DNA from 3 places in the Cryobacterium sp. TMS1-20-1 genome. Region 3 is predicted to be linked to each of the others. Evidence: predicted binding sites of a transcription regulator. Region 3 holds the regulator's gene; each other region holds the start of a gene.
What was found. Region 3 encodes HrcA, which represses chaperone genes, less so after heat shock. Its sites were predicted from a motif close to TTNGCACTCGNNNNNNNCGAGTGCNAA; they were not measured.

Region 1 (4,709 bases), on a different contig from region 3:
CCGGAGGCGACCATATCGACCATCAGTATGATCAAGGCCACCCAGACCAGGGCAAATCCGGCCCAGCGTTCGAGCGGCATCGCCTCGTTCAGAACGACTACGCCGACGAGAAATTGAATGACCGGCGCGACGAACTGAATGAGCCCGAGCACCGTCAGCGGCAGGCGCCGGGCGGCGGCGGCGAAGAGCAGCAGGGGAACAGCGGTAATGACCCCGGCCGAAAGCAGGCCAGCCGTGTGCCAGCCGGAGACGGTGCCGAAGGTGAGGCCGGACATGCCGGAAACGACCAGAAGCTGAATGATGGCGACCGGGGCCAGCCAGGCCGTTTCGAGGGTGAGGCCGGTGACGGCGTCGACGTTCGGGCCGACGCGCTTCTTGATCAGCCCGTAGAAGCCGAAGGAGAACGCGAGGATGAGCGAGATCCACGGCAGCGAGCCGTAGCCGACCGCCAGCACGATCACGGCGAGAAAACTGATGCCGATGGCCACCCACTGCAGGCGGCGCAACCGTTCGCGCAGCACGAAGACGCCCAGAAGCACCGTGACGATCGGGTTGATGAAGTAGCCGAGGGCTGCTTCGACGACGTGCCCGGTGGTTGCGGCGATCACGTAGGTCTGCCAGTTAACGAAGATGAACGCACCGGCCAGGCCCATGGTCCAAACCAGACGCGGCTGCTTGAACGCGCGCCCGAGCACGGTCCAGGTGCGGGTCACGGTAATGATCAGGGCGCAGAAAACGAGGGAGAACAGCACCCGCCAGGCCACGATTTCAAAAGCGCCGGAGGGGATGAGCAGCAGAAAGTAAAGCGGCAGCACGCCCCAGAGGCCGTAGGCCAGGCCGCCGAAGACGAGGCCCGTGCGGTGGGTGGCGCGAGCGGCCGACTCGGCCGGTGCGGCGGCATCCGTCATAAATATTCTCCCTACCGAGACACTAACTGCGCAAACAAAAACTCCCGGATGGCCAGGCCATCCGGGAGTTTCAGGCTAAAGACCAATTTCAGTCTGAAGGCTAGGTAGTGATGAAACCTACTTAGCGCACGACCACAGCGAGCACGTCGCGAGCGGAGAGGACCAGAAGGTCATCGCCACCGAACTTGACCTCGGTTCCGCCGTACTTGGAGTAGATGACCTTGTCGCCGACGGCGATGTCGAGGGGAACGCGGTTGCCGTTGTCGTCAATGCGGCCGGGGCCGACTGCAACAACTTCGCCCTCCTGGGGCTTTTCCTTCGCGGTGTCAGGAATGACCAGACCTGATGCGGTGGTCTGCTCTGCGTCGACCTGCTTGATGACGATGCGATCCTCGAGCGGCTTGATGGAGACCGACACGGTTGACCTCTTTCTAAGACTTGGGTTAGCAGACTCACAGCGAGAGTGCCAAGTGAAGTTTAGGGGGGATGCTGGCACTCGCGCAACGTGAGTGCCAGATCGGGCCGTTTGGTACCGTTGCAGAATGGATCGAACCGAGCTCGTTGAGCTGCTCTCCCCCGCGAGTTTACGGCTGCTGGATTCCCTGCCGCCCTACGAGGCAAACGGTGATGTGCTGAAGCTCGTGAGCGAGCTGCGCAAGGCTGGGCACGCCCCCGGACTCGTGTCGGCCGTGTTGAGCCAGTCGCGACTGCGGGCGAAAGCCGTAACCAAGTTTGGAGAATTTGCCGAGCGGATGCTGTTCACCGAGGCCGGTCTGGAACAGGCGACCCGGTTGCGGGTTGCCGCACTGCACGCCGGGCGATTCGCCGAACTTGGAGCCGCCCTCGGCCGCGCGCCGCGGGTCGCCGACCTCGGCTGCGGCATCGGCGGCGACGCGATGGCCCTCGCCGCGATGGATCTGCCGGTCGTGGCCGTCGACGCCGACGAGGTCACGGCCACGGTTGCGAGCTACAACCTGGCCCCGTTCCCCAATGCCTCCGCGTTGCAGGCCGACGCCGAGACGGTTGATCTGACCGATTTCGACGCGGTCTGGCTCGATCCAGCCCGGCGCACGAGCGGGCACAGCAACACCAAGCGGCTCACCCGATCCGAGGATTACTCCCCCTCCCTCGACTTCGCCTACCTGCTGGCAACGACGCTGCCGCTCGGCATGAAGCTCGGGCCCGGCCATGATCGCGACCAGATTCCGGTCGACGCGGAGGCCCAGTGGGTGTCGGTGGATGGCCAGCTGGTGGAAATGGGACTGTGGTTCGGCGCTCTCGCCCGCCCGGGCATCCGTCGATCGGCGTTGCTGCTGACCCGGGATGGCGTGCAGGAGCTGAGCAACGATGCCGACAGCGAAGACGAGCCGGTCGGCGAACTCGGCCACTACGTCTACGAACCCGACGGCGCGGTCATTCGGGCGCGACTGATCGGCGATCTGGCCCGCTCGATGAAGGCCAGCATGCTGAGCGAGGGAATCGCCTACCTGACCAACGACACGCTGACGCCGACGCCGTTCGCAACCGCCTTTCGGGTGCTCGAGACGCTGTCGTTCGACGAGAAGAAGCTGCGGCTCGCACTGCTCGAGCGCCGCATCGGAACGCTCGAGATCAAGAAGCGCGGCGTCGACGTTGATCCCGCGACGCTGCGCACCCGGTTGAAGCTCAAGGGGCCGGAAGTCGCAACGCTGATTTTGACCCGGGTGGCCGGACATCGGGTTGCGCTGCTCGTGGAGCGCGTGCGCTAACGGTCGGCCTACAGCAGGGGCAGCACGGTCTGGCTGATGTAGACGAACCAGCCGACCGCGAGCAGAATCCCGACGAGGCCGCTCGCCAGACCGCTGCTCCAGAGGGCACGGGCCCGATGCTCGGTGGTGCGCGCAATCAAGGCGAGGACGATCGCAACGAGCGCGACCGGCAGGCCGAACACACCGAGCACGCCGAGCACGAGCCCGACGAACCCGCAGACGACGGAGACGACCGAGAGTCGGCGCCGGCCGGTGATGCGCCGCACCTCCGCCTCGGTGTACCTGTACGGCACGAACTCGGTCGGGGCGGTGACGGTCGATTCCCAGCTGAGCTGGCTGCCCGGGGGCGCGGGCGCACGGGTGTAATCCCGATGCGTGTCGGAATCCTGGTGCGGTGTACTCATTGCTGTCCTCGTGCTGCGAACCGGCCAGCGACCGTTCAGTGGGGTGAGTCTGTTAGAACTGGCTCACACCGACGTTGGCGGCAGTGATGAGCAGTGCGATCGAGCCGATGAGGATGAAGATCCCCACGACGAAGCCGAGGTAACCGACAATCAGACCACCGAGGGCGAGGCCGTAGCCCTTTTCGCCGGTCTTCTTGATCTGGCTCAGGGCGATGTGGCCGGTGATGATGCCCACGATCGAGATCGCGAGGATCGACGTGACGAGGGAGATGATCGACAGAACGTTGTACTTGTCCTGCGGGTTCTGCTGGCCATACGGGTTCTGACCGTTCGCGGGATTCTGACCATACGCGGGAGCCTGGCCGTGAGCGGGGGGCTGGGTACCCGCCGCCGGGTAGCTCGGATAGGCGGGCGCGGCGGGGGGCACGCTGGCAGTGGCCGGATTCGAGTTCGTCGGGCCGCTGTTCGTCGGTTCGACGGGGGGCTGGGTGGGATCAGACATCTGCGGTCTCCTTCATAATTTCGTTCGGTGGTCGCCCTGCCAGATTATCCCGTTAGCGGGTACCCGGCGACTGGGCGTTGCTCAAGCCTGGATCTCCCCGACCGGCAGGGTGGAATCGGCGCCGAATTCGAGGGTCGAGGGCTCATGCCCAGCCATGATGAGTTGCGCGCCGAGGGCGGCGATCATGGCGCCGTTGTCGGTGCAGAGCGAGAGCGGCGGGATGCGCAGGACAACGCTGGCAGCATCCGTTCTCTCGGTGGCGACCTGGCGCAGTCGAGCGTTGGCGATGACACCGCCGCCGAGCAGCAGCCGCGGCACGTCGTGGTCGGCGCACGCGGCGAGGGCCTTGGTGAGCAGAATGTCGACCACCGCCTCGCGAAAGCTCGCCGCGACGTCAGCTGTCGGCACGGGCTCGCCGGCGTCCTGGCGCTGTTCGACGAAGCGGGCGACCGAAGTCTTGAGGCCAGAGAATGAGAAGTCGTAGCGGTGCGCGGCCATGTCCTTGGGCTGGCTGAGTCCGCGCGGAAAGCGGATGGCCTTCGGGTTGCCGAGGGCTGCGACCCGGTCGATCTGCGGCCCGCCGGGGTAGGGCAGCGAGAGCAGCCGGGCGACCTTGTCGAAGGCCTCCCCGGCGGCGTCGTCGATGGTCTCACCGAGCAGCTCGACGTCGCTGACCAGATCACGCACGAGCAGCAGCGAGGTGTGCCCGCCCGACACGAGCAGCGCGATCGTCGGGTACTCGAGTGGCTCGGTGTCGTTGGTGTTGGTAGCGCCGCGCAGCAGGTCGGCACCGACGTGGCCGACCAGGTGGTTGACCGCGTAAATCGGTTTGTCGAGGGCGACGGCGAGCGCCTTGGCGGCGCCGACCCCGACCATGAGAGCTCCGGAGAGCCCCGGACCGCAGGTGACAGCGATGGCATCGAGATCACTCAAGCGGATGCCGGCCTCGGCGACGGCCGCGTCAATGGCCGGCACGAGCTCATCGAGGTGGGCTCTCGCGGCAATTTCAGGCACGACTCCGCCGTAGCGCGCGTGTTCCTCCATCGAGCTCGCGATGGTGTTGGAGAGCAGGGTGGTTCCGCGCACGATGCCGATGCCGGTCTCGTCGCAGGAGGTTTCGATGCCGAGTACGAGCGGTTCGGATCGA
Region 2 (4,709 bases), on a different contig from region 3:
CCGAACCTGCCGCTGCCGAGCTGGCAACCGCACCCGTCATCGACACCGCGCTACTCAGCGGGCGTGAAATTGAGCGAGAGAGAATTCATGCAGTACCGGTCGCCGGTCGGAGTGCCGAAACCGTCGGGAAAAACGTGGCCGAGGTGCGAGCCACAGTTCGCGCAGCGCACCTCGGTGCGTACGCTTCCCATGGAGCGGTCCTCAAGCAGTTCGACCGCTTCGGGACGAACCGACTCGTAAAAGCTCGGCCAGCCGCAGCCGGAATCGAACTTGGTGCCACTCTGAAACAGCTCGGCGTTGCAGGCGCCACAGGTGTAGAGGCCAGCCCGACCCTCGTCGAGCAGCTCGCCGGTGCCGGGGCGTTCGGTGCCGGCTTCGCGCAGCACCGCAAACTTCTCCGCGCCCAGTTCGGAGCGCCATTCGCTGTCTGACTTCTTGATTTCGTAGTCCATGTTCAGATCCCTTCGTTCCGGCGACCGGGCACTGGCCGCGTCTACTAAGCCTAAACTCGCTTGGCCCCGCGCGCATTCCTCACGGCGTGTCCCACCGCGGCAGGGCGTGCCGGAGGCAACATTCAGCCGCCCGCAAATAGGATGAGCCTGACAGACAGTCAACCGGGGGAGGGATGCAGCAATGACTGAGCACGCGCCGACAACCCAGCTGAGCGAACGCGACCAGGCCGTGCTCGCCTTCGAACGGCAATGGTGGCGGCACGTCGGCGCCAAGGAGGAGGCCATCCGGGCCACCTTCAGCCTGTCGACCGCCCGGTACTATCAACTATTGAGCGCATTGGTCGACTCACCGTTGGCGTTGGCTTTTGATCCCATGCTGGTGAAACGATTGCAGCGGATGCGTTCCGTCCGATCCGAGGCACGCGCCAGTCGCTCGCTGCCCACCCGCGACTAGGCACCCACCCGCTTTTCGGCCAGCACGGAACCTTGCCCTGCAGCTCGATTCCGGCCCGGCCGGCCAACCAAGGATTCCACCACCATGGCGCAAAAATTTGCGAAAGACCGTTTCGACACCCACACGCATGCCCTCGACCGGGTGGGAGCCCACCGCGCCCCCGGCAAGAGAGGACGCGGCTGGATCGGATTCTGGTGGGCGCTGGGGGCCACCGGGCTGTTGATCGCCATCGGTGCAGTCGGCATCCTCGCAATCAACAATCGCCTCGACTTCTCTAACATTCCCGGGTTGCCCGCGAGCAGCGCAAGCGCGACGCCGACAGCGACCGCTGTCCCCACGGCCGTTGCCACCGTCGACCCGGCGCAGACCATCAACGTGCTCAACGGGTCCGCGAACGATGGCGTTGCAGCATCCGTCAGGGACACACTCTCCGCTGCAGGCTGGGTGGTCAATGCCACCGGGAACGCCAGCACGGACACGGAGGCGACCACGGTGATCTACTACGCCGATGCGAGCCAGGAAGGCGCCGCCCGCGGCGTCGCTGCCTCGCTTCCGGGAGCGCAGATCGTGGTCTCCACCAATTTCGTTGATTCCGACGCCAGTATGACCGTCGTCGTCGGCAACGACTATGTTTCACCGGTTGACTGAGCAAAACGCGAAAGCCGTGGTCTTAGCGGCCACGATTTGATTCGTCAAGCCCCTAGTCTTCTGTTCCCATTTCAGTAACATGCGTTTTGGTCACACATTTTGTTCGGGCAATACCCGCCCGGATCAAGAAAGCTCGCCCAAGGAAACTTGCACCAGTAGGTAACTTGTGACAGATGTCTTGCTCTCGGGGATTTGCTGCTCGCACAGGATGAACGCAGTCTCTGCGGCACGGCCCGGAACAGCCAATGGGCGGTTGCCGTTGAAAACTGAGCAAGGAGTAACACATGGCGAACGGAACCGTAAAGTGGTTCAACGCTGAAAAGGGTTTCGGCTTCATTACTGTCGACGGGGGAGGGCAAGACGTCTTCGTCCACTACTCCGCCATCGACATGAGCGGGTACAAGGTTCTCGAAGAAGGCCAGCAGGTCGTCTTCGAGGTCGGTGCCGGAGCGAAAGGCCCGCAGGCTGAATCGGTTCGACCGGCCTAACCCGCCTCGCATTTCACACTAACGCCGCCCGCTGCAACGGGCGGCGTTAGTGTTTACCGGTGACTATGAAAAATACGGCCCGCACCGCTCGACCGCTTCGGGCCGCGGGGCTGCTCGCCCTCGTGCTGCCGGCACTGCTCCTGAGCGCGTGCAGCGGCAGCACCCCGGCCCCCTCCTCGACACCGACCGGCACGGCCTGGACCTCTGACTATGTCGCCCCGGCGGCGACCGAGATCGCACCGCTAACCGGGCTGAGCGTCGAAGGCGGCTCGTCGGCCCACCCGTCGCTGGCGGCCAAGATCGACAACCACGTTGCGGCCCGGCCGCAGGTTGCCATTGACCGTACCGACCTCGTGTTCGAAGAACTGGTCGAGGGCGGCATCACCCGCTATGTCGCGGTCTGGCAGTCAAGCATTCCCGATCAGCTCGGACCGGTGCGGTCGATTCGGCCGATGGATCCCGACATTATCGCCCCCTTCGGTGGACTGGTCGCCTACTCCGGCGGCCAGCAGCGATTCGTCGACGCGATGAACGCGACCGGCCAGATCAGCGCCATCTTCGACTACGACACGAGCGGCTTGTTCTCGCGGTCCTCCGCTACTTCAGCCCCGCACAACGTGATCCTCGCCGCGTCGGAATTCGTCAACCGCAATGCCTCTGTCGCCCCGCCCGCCCAGCAGTACGCCTACGCGGCCACCCTGGCCGCGGCATCCGCTGCCACGGACGGTACGCCGATTTCGGTGATCAATACCAGGTTCTCCAACTCCAGTGCCCGCAGCTGGACCTGGAACGCCGAGGCGGCCGCCTACCTGCGCGCTCAGGATGGGGCGCCCGACCTGACCCCCGAGGGGGCCCAGCTCAAGGCCACCAACGTGGTCGTACTGCGGGTCGATGTAACCGTCTCCGACAGTATCCCCAAGACCGAGTTGATCGCCTCCGGTGAAGCGTCAATCTCGTCCGGCGGCAAGACCCTCGCGGCCACCTGGAGCAAGGACGCCCAGACGTCGCCGATCCGCCTCATCGACGCCAACGGAGTGACAATTCGGCTGGCACCGGGCAATACCTGGTTCCAGTTGGTGCCCAACGGCACCGGCTCGGCCGATCTCGTTCCCTGACAGCTGCAGATAGCCCGGCATCACCCCGGATGCTCGCTTGCACTCTCGACCCCAGAGTGCCAGAATCGATCTAGCACTCTCGTCATCTGAGTGCTAACCCCATCATCGTTTGGAACGTCCGGGAGGGACGAGTTACACATATGGCAAAAATCATTGCATTCAATGAAGAGGCCCGTCGTGGGCTTGAGCGCGGCCTGAATATTCTCGCCGACACCGTCAAGGTCACCCTCGGCCCGCGCGGCCGCAACGTCGTTCTGGAGAAGAAGTGGGGCGCCCCCACGATCACCAACGACGGTGTGTCCATCGCCAAGGAGATCGAGCTCGACGACCCGTACGAGAAGATCGGTGCCGAGCTCGTCAAAGAGGTCGCCAAGAAGACGGATGACGTAGCCGGCGACGGAACGACCACCGCAACCGTCCTCGCCCAGGCCCTGGTTCGCGAAGGCCTGCGCAACGTCGCAGCCGGCGCCGACCCGATCAGCCTCAAGCGCGGCATCGAGAAGGCCACGGCAGCTGTCATCGCCGAGCTCATCGCCAGCGCCAAGGAAATCGAAACCAAGGAAGAGATCGCGGCCACGGCTTCCATCTCTGCCGGCGACACCGAAATCGGCGCGATCATCGCCGAGGCCATCGACAAGGTCGGCAAGGAAGGTGTTGTCACCGTTGAGGAGTCGAACACCTTCGGCACCGAACTCGAGCTCACCGAGGGCATGCGCTTCGACAAGGGCTTCCTGTCGGCGTACTTCGTCACCGACCCTGACCGTCAGGAAGCGGTCTTCGAAGACCCCTACATCCTGATCGTCAACTCCAAGGTCTCCAACATCAAGGACCTGCTCCCCATCGTGGACAAGGTCATCCAGACCGGCAAGCAGCTCCTCATCATCGCGGAAGACGTCGACGGCGAGGCCCTGGCCACGCTCGTTGTGAACAAGATCCGTGGCATCTTCAAGTCCGTCGCCGTCAAGGCTCCGGGCTTCGGAGACCGTCGCAAGGCTCAGCTGCAGGACATCGCCATCCTCACCGGTGGACAGGTCATCTCGGAAGAGGTCGGCCTCAAGCTCGAGAACGTCACGCTCGACCTGCTTGGTAACGCCCGCAAGGTCGTCATCACCAAGGACGAGACCACCATCGTTGAGGGTGCCGGCGACGTCGAAGCCATCGCCGGTCGCGTTTCGCAGATTCGCGCCGAGATCGAGAACACCGACAGCGACTACGACCGCGAGAAGCTCCAGGAGCGCCTCGCCAAGCTTGCTGGCGGCGTTGCTGTCATCAAGGCCGGAGCCGCAACGGAGGTTGAGCTCAAGGAGCGCAAGCACCGCATCGAAGATGCAGTGCGTAACGCCAAGGCTGCCGTCGAAGAGGGCATCGTCGCCGGTGGTGGCGTTGCACTGATCCAGGCTGGCAAGACCGCATTCGAGAGCGAAGCAGTTCTCGCTCTCGTCGGCGACGAGGCAACGGGCGCGAACATCGTGCGCGTCGCCATCGACGCTCCGCTCAAGCAGATCGCACTCAACGCGGGCATGGAGCCCGGCGTTGTCGCCGACAAGGTGCG
Region 3 (4,709 bases):
CTATGACTGGTACGAGGTCAGCAACTGGGCTACGAGCGACGCGCACCGCTCCCGCCACAACCTCGCCTACTGGACCGGCCAGGACTGGTGGGGCATCGGCCCCGGCGCCCACAGCCACATCGGCGGGGTGCGCTGGTGGAACGTCAAACATCCCGCAGCCTATTCAGAGCGGATGCTCGGCGGCCTGTCGCCGGCCGCCGGTCGCGAAACGCTCGACGCGCCCACCCGGGAACTCGAACGCATCCTGCTGCAGAGTCGCATCCGCACCGGGATCCCGGTCGCATCGCTGTCCGCGGACGGTCGCCGGGAGGTCGCCGGTCTGATCGCCGACGAGCTCGTCAACGCCAAAGCCGCCCTCGCCGGGACCATTGAACTGACCCTGCGCGGACGGCTTCTGGCCGACGCCGTGGTACGGCGCCTCAGCGACTAAGAGCGCGAGCTAGCTGAAAAACTTGATGGTCAGGGGGTAGGAATACCCCTGGCCGCGGTTGGCGGCGAGTGCGGCGAGGATCGAGAAGATGATGCCGAGCACCCAGGCCACCGGCACAATCAGGTAGCCGATCAGAATCGCCGTCAACGCGGTGCCCACCACATAGACGATCGTCAGTGTGATCTGAAAGTTCAGTGCCGTCGCACTGTGGGCACGAATGAACGGCCCGCGATCGCGCAGCACGAGGTAGCCGATCAGTGCGGGAACAAAGGCGAAGAGGATGCCGCCGACGTGAATCAGGGTCGCCCACATCTTCTCGTCGGCCGGACTCATCGGCGTTGGCGGGACGCCCTGCCCGTACGGGTTTTGCGGCGGGGTGGATTCATATGGATTTGTGCGCGAATCGTTCTCGGACATGCGGTCTCCTGTTCGAGCGTGGTCGGTTTGGTCGCGGTGGATCTGGCGATGGGTTGCCGACGACATCCAGGGAAGAACCACTGCGTGCACTAGCACTGTGTGGGGTCGGACAAGCCAGGCCAGACTCCTCCAGACTAACCGTCCGAGATGCGTATTGGACCGGGCCGCGCGCTACTTGATCAGGCGAATCGCGACCGGATACCGGTAGTTCTGGCCGTCCTTGGCCTTCAGAAACCCAATGATCGAAAAGATGACTCCGGCCACCCAGAGCAGCCAGGTCAGGCCGATGAGCAGGCCGCCAATTCCGAAGGTGACGATCGCCAGGATGAACGAGACGATATTTATCGCGACGTATCCGATCACGAGGGTGATCTGAAAGTTGAGCGCCTCCTTCGCTTCGGTATTGGTGAGGCGGCCGCGGTCCTTGAAGACCAGCCAAATAATCAGCGACGGAAGAAAGCTCAGGATGCCGCCGAGGTGCGCAAACGAGGCCCATTGTCGGTCGTCGGCCTCCGAGAGTGGGGCTGCGGCTGTAGGGGTGCCGTATGGGCTGCCCGTACCGGGCTGCTGGCCATACGGCGGCTTCCCAGCATTAGGGTCACGGTAGTTGGAATCACCGGGAGGTTGTGCCTGTGGATCGCTCATGATCGTGCCTTTCACTGAACTCCGGGGGGAGCGTATAGCGGTAATTAAACGCTCGGTTCGCGATACTGGCAATGGGTGCGCTCAGCCGGAACACGGCCGGTCGCGATAGTATTGGCAGTCAGTGGATGCGAGTGCCAACGACGTGCCGGCAAACCTGCGTTCCGGCGCGCTTGAGGCGCGCCGACCCGGGGCATCCGCTTAATTGAAGTTGTACCGGAAATAGAGGAAGGCGGGCGAAATGGTTTCCGACCGTGGGCTCGATGTGCTGCGCGTCATCGTGCAGGACTACGTCGCGTCCCGCGAACCCGTCGGCTCCAAATCCATCGTCGACCGGCATTCCTTCGGTGTTTCCGCCGCGACCATTCGCAACGACATGGCCCTGCTCGAAGAAGAAGAGCTCATCGCGGCGCCGCACACCTCCTCGGGGCGCATCCCGACCGATAAGGGCTACCGGGTCTTCGTCGACCACCTGGCCGACCTGCGTCCGCTGACCCCGGCCCAGCGTCAGGCCATTGAAACTTTCCTGGGTCACTCCGCCGACCTCGACGAGGTGCTCGTGCGCAGCGTGCGTTTGCTCTCGCAGCTCACCCACCAGGTCGCGCTCGTGCAATACCCCTCGCTGTCCCGCGCCAGGGTTCGGCACATCGAGTTCGTGCCGCTGACCGAGACGCGAATCCTGTCGGTGCTGATCACCGATTCCGGCGGGGTCGAGCAGCGAGTCATCGACCTGCCGCGAGCATTCGACGAGCAGACGCTCGGCGAACTGCGCGCCCGACTCAACGTCACGGTCGTTGGACTGGGCATGGCCGAGGCGAGCGTTGCCCTCGCCGCGAGCGTCTGGCCGGGATCGCCGTCGCTGCAGCCGATCGTCGACCTGATCACGCGCACCGTCGCCGACCAGGTCGGGGCCAACCGTCAGGAGAAGCTCGTCATGGCCGGAGCCGCAAACCTGGTGCGCACCGAAGACGACTTCTCCGGCAGCATCTATCCGGTACTCGAAGCCATCGAAGAACAGGTCGTGCTGCTGCGGCTGTTCGGCGAGATGGAGACCGACCAGCACGGCGTTTCGGTGAGTATCGGCCGGGAGAATGCGGCCTTCGGCCTGCCGGAAGCGAGCGTGCTGACCAGCGGCTATACCGCAGGCGGCAACCTGGCCCGGCTGGGCGTGCTCGGGCCGACCCGCATGGACTATTCCAACAATATGGCGGCCGTCCGCGCCGTCGCCCGGTACCTCTCCCGCCTGCTCGGCGAGACCTGAACTCTGTACCAATCAGGCTCTGTGCCATTTCGAACAACCATCATCAAAAAATCAAGGAGAGCCACCTTTGGCTGACCATTACGAAGCGCTTGGCGTTGACCGCGACGCGACCACCGACCAAATCAAGAAGGCCTACCGTCGCCTCGCCCGCGAGCTGCACCCCGACGTGAACCCCGGCGCCGAAGCATCCGAACGGTTCAAGAGCATCACGCACGCCTATGACGTGCTGAGCGACGCCAAGCAGCGCCAGAAGTACGACCAGGGCGGCGGCCAGAACGGCGGCTTCGACGGGCAGAACTTCGGCAACTTCGGCGACATCTTCGAGACCTTCTTCGGCGGCGGCGGCAGCAGCCGTGGTCCGCGCTCGCGCCGCGAACGCGGCCAGGACGCCCTGATTCGAGTCGACCTCGACCTCGACGAGGTCATCTTCGGCACGCACCGCGACCTGGAGGTCGACACGGCGATCGTCTGTGAGACCTGCAAGGGGTCCTGTTGCGCGCCCGGCACCTCGCCGATCACCTGCGACATCTGCCACGGCACGGGCAGCATCCAGCGCGCCGTGCGCTCCCTGCTCGGGAACGTGATGACGTCAAGCCCGTGCGGTTCCTGCCGCGGTTACGGCACCATCATCGCCACCCCGTGCATGACCTGCTCCGGTCAGGGCCGCATTCGCGCCCGCCGCACCGTTCCGGTCGACATTCCGGCCGGCGTCGACACCGGCCTGCGCCTGCAGATGCCCGGCAGCGGCGAAGCCGGCCCGGCTGCCGGTCCCAACGGAGACCTGTACCTCGAGATGAAGGTGCGCCATCACGACGTGTTCAGCCGTGACGGCGACGACCTGATGTGCTCGCTCGACGTGCCGATGACCAGTGCGATTCTCGGCACCACCGTGACCGTCAAGGCTCTCGACGGTGACATCGAGGTGGAGATTCGCCCCGGATCGCAGAGCTCCGAGGTACTCACGATCAAGGATCGCGGCATCACCAAGCTGCGCGGCAGTGGCCGCGGCGACCTCAAGGTCGGCATCCACGTGCTCACCCCGACCAAGCTCGACCACAAGGAACGCGACCTGATCGAACAGTTCGCAGCCCGCTACGCGGCTCCGGCGCCGACCCTGAGCCAGTACCAGCAGGGCTTGTTCGCGAAGCTGCGCGACCGGTTCCTCGGCTGACGTGGCACATTTCTACCTGCAGGAAACGCTCCGGGCGGCGCAGTGCCGCCCGGGGCAGGTGGTCACCGTGGACGGCGCCGAGGCGCGGCACGCGGTCACGGTGAGCCGGGTGCGCCCCGGGGACCGGCTCCGCCTGGGTAATGGGGCCGGGTTGCTGCTGGAGGGAGCCGTGCTGACGGCGGACGCTGTGCAGTTGACCCTGCGCGTCGATGACGCGAGCGAGACTGCGGCGGCGACGCCGCGCATCCGCTTGGTGCAGGCCCTCGCCAAGGGTGACCGGGACGAACTGGCCATTCAGGCCGCCACCGAACTCGGCGTCGACGGCGTCATCCCGTGGTCCGCAGCCCGCTCCATCACCAGGTGGGAGGGCGCGAAGATCGCCAAAGGCCACGAACGCTGGAGCAGCATCGTGCGTGAGGCCAGCAAACAGTCGATCCGGGCTTGGCTGCCCGATGTCGCCCAGCTGACCAGCACCAAGCAGCTGGCCGTTTTGGCCGCCACGACACGGATGCTGCTGCTCGACCCGACCGCGACCGGTCGCCTCACCGAGGTGGCCGTCCCCACCGACGACCGCGACATTCTGCTTGTCGTCGGCCCCGAGGGCGGAATATCGCCGGCCGAACTGCTCCTGCTCGAGCAGGCCGGCGCGAGCCAGGTACGCCTCGGCGACACCGTGCTGCGCACATCGACCGCGGGGCCAGCCGCCCTCGCAATCCTCAATGCAACTTTGGGTCGCTGGTAGAGCGTGCCGTTGGTAGTGCGTGCCGCTGATAGCGCCGCTTAAGATA

Region 1: groES (co-chaperone GroES) is a predicted target of HrcA. The motif match lies at 1,398-1,424, and genes of this name have one in related genera.
Region 2: groL (chaperonin GroEL) is a predicted target of HrcA. The motif match lies at 3,228-3,254, and genes of this name have one in related genera.

What each region holds. Positions count from the first base shown of each region.
Region 1 covers NZ_SOGF01000071.1:28,371-33,079, reverse strand. The annotation lists gene rarD (EamA family transporter RarD) at 1-908, opposite strand, end outside; gene groES (co-chaperone GroES) at 1,030-1,326, opposite strand; gene E3O45_RS17010 (class I SAM-dependent methyltransferase) at 1,451-2,656, shown strand; gene E3O45_RS17005 (hypothetical protein) at 2,665-3,060, opposite strand; gene E3O45_RS17000 (DUF4190 domain-containing protein) at 3,113-3,562, opposite strand; gene tsaD (tRNA (adenosine(37)-N6)-threonylcarbamoyltransferase complex transferase subunit TsaD) at 3,644-4,709, opposite strand, start outside.
Region 2 covers NZ_SOGF01000054.1:161,349-166,057, reverse strand. The annotation lists gene E3O45_RS13285 (nitroreductase family protein) at 1-40, opposite strand, end outside; gene msrB (peptide-methionine (R)-S-oxide reductase MsrB) at 51-452, opposite strand; gene E3O45_RS13275 (DUF3263 domain-containing protein) at 634-906, shown strand; gene E3O45_RS13270 (LytR C-terminal domain-containing protein) at 991-1,554, shown strand; gene E3O45_RS13265 (cold-shock protein) at 1,839-2,042, shown strand; gene E3O45_RS13260 (DUF3048 domain-containing protein) at 2,108-3,157, shown strand; gene groL (chaperonin GroEL) at 3,298-4,709, shown strand, end outside.
Region 3 covers NZ_SOGF01000044.1:8,333-13,041, reverse strand. The annotation lists gene hemW (radical SAM family heme chaperone HemW) at 1-430, shown strand, start outside; gene E3O45_RS08900 (DUF4870 domain-containing protein) at 440-847, opposite strand; gene E3O45_RS08895 (DUF4870 domain-containing protein) at 1,019-1,492, opposite strand; gene hrcA (heat-inducible transcriptional repressor HrcA) at 1,731-2,750, shown strand; gene dnaJ (molecular chaperone DnaJ) at 2,818-3,921, shown strand; gene E3O45_RS08880 (16S rRNA (uracil(1498)-N(3))-methyltransferase) at 3,923-4,663, shown strand.